2 regions of the Zooshikella sp. RANM57 genome follow, and region 1 is predicted to be linked to the other one. Evidence: predicted binding sites of a transcription regulator. Region 1 holds the regulator's gene; the other holds the start of a gene.
What was found. Region 1 encodes FNR, which switches genes on or off when oxygen is low (the NO sensors DNR and NnrR bind a similar motif). Its sites were predicted from a motif close to TTGATNTANATCAA; they were not measured.

Region 1 (3,648 bases):
GGGCTGTTTATGGAAAGTAATCACTTGTTTTTATAATTACCTTTCCCATTAACCTAGCCTATTTTTTACAAAAGTCACTGTAACTTGTTGAGTTAGTGTATTTAGTCCATGTAAAAAGCATAAATAGCCGTAGTTATTAATAATACAAATCGACTTAGGCTATTTTTTTTATGGCTCTTTTGAATGATGGTGTCAATTATTCAAACATGTATGTTGTTTTAAAGACAAAAGTATGACGGGGAAATGAAGATTTGTAAGGAGTAACGTTAAACTTGTTTTGAGTGATGGCATTTTAGCTATTTAATGCAGAAAAACAGCCTTCTGCCAGGTTGTTAACCTGGCAGAATGAACTATTGGTTGAAAGCTGTATTGATAAAGTCTAGAACGCGCAGAGGGTAAACGTTGGAATATTGGCATCTTGTAGCTTTGTGCTACCACCTAAGTCTGGTAAATCAATAATAGCGGCTGCTTCATATATGTGGGCACCTAACCGCCTTATCAGTGTAGCTGCAGCAAGTAGAGTTCCACCCGTTGCAATCAAATCATCAATGAGCAGGACGGAGTCATTTTCATTTAGCACTCCACGTTGTACCTCGATGGTGGCTTGCCCATATTCTAAGTCGTAGGTTTCTGTTTCTGTTTCGGCAGGGAGCTTGCCTTGCTTGCGAAGTAAAACTAACGGCTTGTTTAGCGCGTAGGCAATAACAGCACCAGGTAAAAAACCACGAGCATCAAGTGCTGCAATATGGGTAACTTCAGTGTCTACGTAGCGTTGGATCAGACTATCTATAACCATTCTGTGTGCTTTGGGGGATTGGAAGATGGGAGTAACATCCCGAAAGACAACACCAGGCGCTGGCCAATCATTAACACTGCGTATTAATGACTTAATATAATATTCGTCAAAAATCATAGAAAGCGGATTACTTATTGTTAGGTGTCAGTGCTGCCATTTTTCTTAACTTCAACAGGTTTACCCCCTGCTAAAGAACACAAGTTTATGGGGTCAACAACTTTGACTTCTTTACCATTAGCGACGATTAAGCCATTTTTTTGGAAACGGGTGAAAACACGGCTGACAGTTTCAACGGCAAGTCCCAAATAATTTCCCATTTCATTACGAGACATAGGAAGTCGGAAAGACTGCGATGAGTATCCGCGGCGTCTAAAGCGTGTTGCCAGGTTGACAAGGAAAGTAGCAATACGCTCATCAGCATTTTTCTTGCTTAATAAAAGCATCATTTGCTGATCCTCACGAATCTCTTTGCTCATGATCCGCATTAGTTGACGACGCAGTTCAGGCAAAGATTCTGCAAGTTCATCTAGGCGGTCAAAAGGAATTTCACAAACCGTTGTTGTTTCAATAGCTTGAGCGGAAACAGGGTAGGCATCGCTGTCGACACCACTCATTCCTACTAACTCACTAGGTAAGTGAAAACCAGTAATTTGTTCATCACCATCATTGGTTGAGGTGTAGGTTTTTAGTGCTCCAGAGCGGACAGCGTAAATGGAGGCAAATTTATCTCCTTCAAGAAACAGGTGCTCCCCCTTTCGCAAGGGTCGTCCCCGCTTAATAATTTTATCAAGTAAATCAATGTCTTCAGTATTTAAAGCGATAGGCAGGCAAAGAGGTTGCAATGCACACTCTTTACAGGCCACTTGATTGAACTGTTTTACAGTAGGTTTCGACGTCATGCTGTGAGGGCCTCTAATCAACTTCCGTCGTCATATATGTTTAATGCTAGTATCTGATTAGAGGCTATTGTAGGGGAAACTACTAAAAACTCCAACGGGAATTACTAAGATGGAGTCATATTACTTTTGAAAAGCGCGTTGCTTCATTATTTGCAGCCAAGTATTGGTCAAATACCATACATATATTACGAATCAGTAGTTGACCTTTAGGTTGTACCAGTAGGCTGTCCTTATTAATGATAAGCAAGCCATCATCTGCCATTGACTGTAATGCTTCTAACTCATAAGCAAAATGGTTATTAAAATCAATTTCAAACTGTTGCTCTATTTGATGAATGTTTAACTCAAAGTGGCAAATCAGTTGACTGATAACCTCTCTACGAAGAAGATCTTCTATCGATAAAACAAAACCACGTTGAAATGGGAAGACATTTTGACTTACTTGCTGACTGTATTCATTCAATTTTGACAGGTTTTGCCAGTAGGTATTACCAATCTGGCTAATAGCAGAGCAACCAAAACCCAGCAGGTCGCACTCTTTATGGGTGGTATAACCTTGAAAGTTACGGTGGAGCTGCCCTGTGACTTTTGCTTCTGTCAATTCATCTTCTGGTAGTGCAAAGTGATCCATCCCAATATACACATAACCTGCATCAATAAGGTGCTCAATAGTGTGCTTAAGAATGGAAAGTTTTTCAGCGGGTGATGGGAGGTCCTTTTCATTGATACGACGTTGAGGTTTAAACCGATCAGGGAGGTGTGCATAATTGAAGATTGATAGACGGTTTGGTGCCAGCTCAAGGACTTTATCCAGGCTAGTCAAAAAGCTTTGAGTGTTTTGATGAGGCAACCCATAAATCAAATCAACATTGATGGATTTGAAGCTTAGGGTTCGTGCAGCATCAATGACCGCTAATGTTTCTTCTTCAGTTTGAACACGGTTTACAGCCTGTTGTACGATGGGATTAAAATCTTGAATCCCCAGGCTGATACGATTGAAGCCTAACTGGCGCAAATGGCCCATTGTTGCCCAGTCAGCTTCTCTTGGATCTATTTCTATTGAGTAATCAGCACTCGCATCATCTACAAGTTGGAAATAATCGTTAGTTTTCTCCATTAACTGTTGCATTAATTCCAAGCTTAAATAAGTGGGTGTCCCACCGCCCCAATGTAGTTGTGTTACCTCTCGTTGACCAAAATATTCTGCATGAAAATGCATCTCACGGATAAGGTTTTTAATATAGCTCACCGCTTGGTTACGTTGCTTCGTAATAACCTTATTGCAAGCGCAGTAGTAGCAAATGTTAGAGCAAAATGGAATGTGAAAATAAAGTGAAAGAGGCGTATTTAACTGCTTACTTTGTTTAGCTGCATTTAAATAGGCTACTTCGGAAAATGGTGCAGTAAATTCAACGGCTGTTGGGTACGACGTGTACCTTGGACCGTTTACTGCGTAGCGGTGAATCAATTGACTGTCCCACTCAAGCGCTTGCACCATAATTAAAGTTGCCTCTCCTAATCATATTCAGGAGACCAGTTTATGTACGTTTGGTGTGGTTTGTCTTGATGTGCATCAAGCGCAATTTAGCTAGACACACGTTATAACGACTAATGCGACATATGATGTGTAACTGGGGTGTTAGTATTGGGTAATAATGATTGAGTCATTGACATGAGCCAAGCCTGATGAGGACCTGGTATGGTCCAACAGCCAAAAAGAATGACAGAAATTCCGAGTAGCTGGCGAATACCACGATTATTTAGCAGGCGATGTAATTGCTGGGCAAATAAACCTGAAGCAATCATAATGGGTAATGTTCCCAGCCCAAAGGTCGCCATTAAGGTCGCAGCTTTCCAAGTATTCCCTGTAGCTGCAGCCCAGGTAAGTGAGCTGTAAACTAATCCGCACGGTAACCATCCCCATAGTCCACCAAGAATAAGCGCATGTTTGAA
Region 2 (3,648 bases), on a different contig from region 1:
TTTGGCTGTTGTTCAATGGCTTGTTTAACAGTTTGTTCTAAAGCCGCCGATAACCCCTGCTCCGGAATTTGTAGACGAAATGTTGTTAATAATTCTCTCAGTTGTTGATAGGCCGATGTAATACCTTCTCTTAATTCAGTGACAATATCCACAATATGAGGCGGTTGCTGCTCTTCAGGTAAAGCGCGTTTTAAACGTGTCACTTGAATCTTTAAATAAGACAGTGCCTGTGCAATAGAATCATGTAGCTCTCTCGCAATCACCGTTCGCTCATTCATTAATGCCATTCGCCTTTCCTGATGCAATTGTCCTCTCAGACTCAGTGCTACAGCAACTTGACTGGCAAATGACTTTATCACTTGATGCTGCCATGCTTCCAGCTCACAGTGAGCGTTTAAGGTAAACACTAACACACCATAATGATTATTATCTTTTATTAATGGATAGTGAATTTTAGGGCAATCGGCAGGTGTTACAAAGTTACCTTCAGCAGACAGACACTGCTCGCAATCGACTGGACGACAAGTGTTAGCAGAAGAATGGGTGCTAAAATGCTCATAAGGTATCTGTGCATCGGAGGTTTTCAAACATATATCTATTGCATCCACATTGATAACATCAGACAAACTTGCTAGCCAATAATCAAATGAAAAATGACTTTTACTTTTTTCATTAATATCACAAGCAACCTGATAAAGAAAATTCAGTGTTTGATTACTCCTGTTTAATGCTTCTGTTTTTTCTGTCACACGTTGTTCCAGATGGCTATACATTTGCGAAATATCAATACACATGGTATTGATGGTTTTCGCTAATAAGCCAAGCTCGTCGTCGTGATTCAAATCAATATTCTGTGAAAAATCCCCCTCACCAATCTTTCGTGCACAATATGTTAATTGTTGCAAAGGCCGTGTAACGTGCTTGTTTAAAATTTTTACTGAAAAATAGGCTAATGACACAATGGAAAACAATGCAATTATTTGAATAAGTCGTAGTGTATCAATTTTCCTTTCTGCCAAATGCTGGTACAAGTTAACCAACTGATCAATTTCTTCGACAAATACTTCTACTTTATTCTGTAATTTATCAAGCTGTAGAGGGGTCTTATAATTTTCTTTTTCAAGTTGCCTTTTTATATCATCAAACCAATGCTGTTTGACGACAGTATATTGTTTACTTAATAATGAGTTTTCATCATCAAGTGCTTGTAATAAAGCTGGAGCCGTTAAACTTTGATTAAAATCATCTAGGTACTGATTAATAGGTTGTCTTACTTGCATCACTACTGCATTACGTACCACGACATTCAACAACCTATAGCTTTGCATACGTAATGATCCTGCTATATTGACAGCTTCAGCATCTTGATCAGTACTTTCTGAAATAAAATAAGATGCAATTATCGTAACCAATGACAACAATACCAACATGGTCATAATGGCACTCATACGAAAAGTGATCGATTTTTGAAAGTGCTGTAGCATTTTATTTTTTCCTACTTAAGTATTATTAAATATACACTCTACTACGATGGATATACCACCAAAAAACCACAACGTTTCACTTTTCCCATATTACTACGATAAAACGCCGTATATTACTTAAAAAACTCACTATTTCGCCATCTTTCTCTACCTCTTAATGAGTACAAATGCCCCTATACTGTCTATCCTCCCGAAAAAACCTTTGATGCATATCAATTAGCCACATGCTCTGCTCCTTACACTTATGAATAAGCATCCTAATGAGAAAAAAGCGCCACAATTAATGATGAAAGAAATTAGTTTTATCAAATAAATATTTTTATAACGTAATTAAGAAGACAGCGCCTATCGCTCACTTATTTCTTGAGCATAGAAAAAGTTGTTACTCGCAAAATTATTTTAAGTATTTCAGCCTGCCGTTGAGGAGTTCACAATGAGCCATTTTCTAGACAGGTTACTGTTTTTCAAGCAAAAAAAATCAACATTTGCAAATGGACATGGTGAAACCACCACGGCAAGTCGTCAGTGGGAAGATGGTTACCGTCGCCGTTGGCAGCACGATAAAGTGGTTCGTTCAACACATGGCGTGAACTGTACAGGATCTTGTAGTTGGAAAATCTACGTTAAAGACGGCCTTGTCACGTGGGAAACACAACAAACTGATTATCCCAGAACTCGACCTGATCTACCAAACCATGAACCACGAGGCTGCCCTCGTGGGGCCAGTTATTCATGGTATATGTACAGCGCTAATCGTTTGAAATACCCTAAAATTCGCAAACAATTATTACAGCTGTGGCGTGATGCATTAAACCAGCATTCTGATCCTGTTAATGCCTGGCAAAGCATTGTCGAAAACCCAAATTCTGCAAAGAGTTATAAGCAACAACGAGGCATGGGCGGATTTGTACGTGCCAGTTGGGAAGAAGTCAATACCCTGATTGCTGCCGCCAATGTCTATACGGCCAAACAGTATGGTCCTGATCGTATTACCGGCTTTTCTCCCATTCCTGCCATGTCCATGGTGTCTTATGCGGCTGGTGCACGCTACCTGTCGCTTATTGGCGGTAACTGTCTTAGTTTTTATGACTGGTATTGCGATTTACCGCCAGCATCCCCTCAAATTTGGGGTGAACAAACCGATGTGCCTGAAGCAGCCGATTGGTATAACGCCAACTACATTATTGTCTGGGGTTCCAATGTGCCTCAAACACGCACACCTGATGCCCATTTTCTTACTGAAGTTCGTTATAAAGGCACAAAAACCTGTGTCATCACGTCTGATTATTCCGAATGTTCGAAATTTGCTGACAGTTGGTTAGCACCTCGACAAGGAACTGATGCAGCCCTGGCGATGGCCTTTGGTCACGTTATTTTGAAAGAATTTCACTTACAACAGCCCAGCGCCTATTTTTCGGATTATATACGACGTTATACCGATATGCCGATGTTGGTGATTCTTGATGAATATCAACAGGGTAATAAAACGGCATTGATTCAAGGTCGCTTTTTAAGAGCATCAGATTTAGCGAATAATTTAGAACAAAACAATAATCCTGAGTGGAAAACCGTAGGCATTGATCAGGATACGCAGCAAATCGTAACGCCCAATGGTTCCATAGGGTTTCGCTGGGGGGAACAAGGTAAATGGAATATAGAGCCTGTTAATAGTCAAACAGGTCAAAATACCACTCTATTGCTAAGCCTAAAAACAGCTCATGACGAACTTGCCAACGTTTTATTTCCCTATTTTGGTAGCCAACAACACGAGCATGGTTACTTTCAACATACCCAGCATGAAGCGCTACTGGCCAGAAAAGTCCCTGTTAAACGTATCACCTTAGCTGATGGCAAACAGGTTAAAGTCGCGACCGTATTTGATTTAAGCATTGCCAATTACGGTATTGATAATGGCTACAACGATGAGAACACGGCCAGCGATTATGACAGTGATATTCCTTACACCCCCGCCTGGCAAGAAAAAATTACCGGCGTTCCTCGGGCTGATGTCATTCGCATAGCACGAGAATTTGCCCGCACTGCAGATAAAACCCAAGGCCGCTCAATGATTATTGTGGGTGCCGCATTAAACCACTGGTATCACATGGATATGAATTACCGTGGACTCATTAATATGCTGATGCTGTGTGGGTGTGTGGGGCAA

Region 2: ACQ96U_RS02985 (nitrate reductase subunit alpha) is a predicted target of FNR. The motif match lies at 1,687-1,700, and genes of this name have one in related genera.

What each region holds. Positions count from the first base shown of each region.
Region 1 covers NZ_JBOIUB010000003.1:266,737-270,384, reverse strand. Annotated here, with positions in the region: gene ACQ96U_RS08545 (adenine phosphoribosyltransferase) at 380-913, opposite strand; gene fnr (fumarate/nitrate reduction transcriptional regulator Fnr) at 934-1,695, opposite strand; gene hemN (oxygen-independent coproporphyrinogen III oxidase) at 1,811-3,193, opposite strand; gene ACQ96U_RS08530 (sulfite exporter TauE/SafE family protein) at 3,304-3,648, opposite strand, start outside.
Region 2 covers NZ_JBOIUB010000001.1:774,908-778,555, reverse strand. Annotated here, with positions in the region: gene ACQ96U_RS02990 (histidine kinase) at 1-1,484, opposite strand, end outside; gene ACQ96U_RS02985 (nitrate reductase subunit alpha) at 1,918-3,648, shown strand, end outside.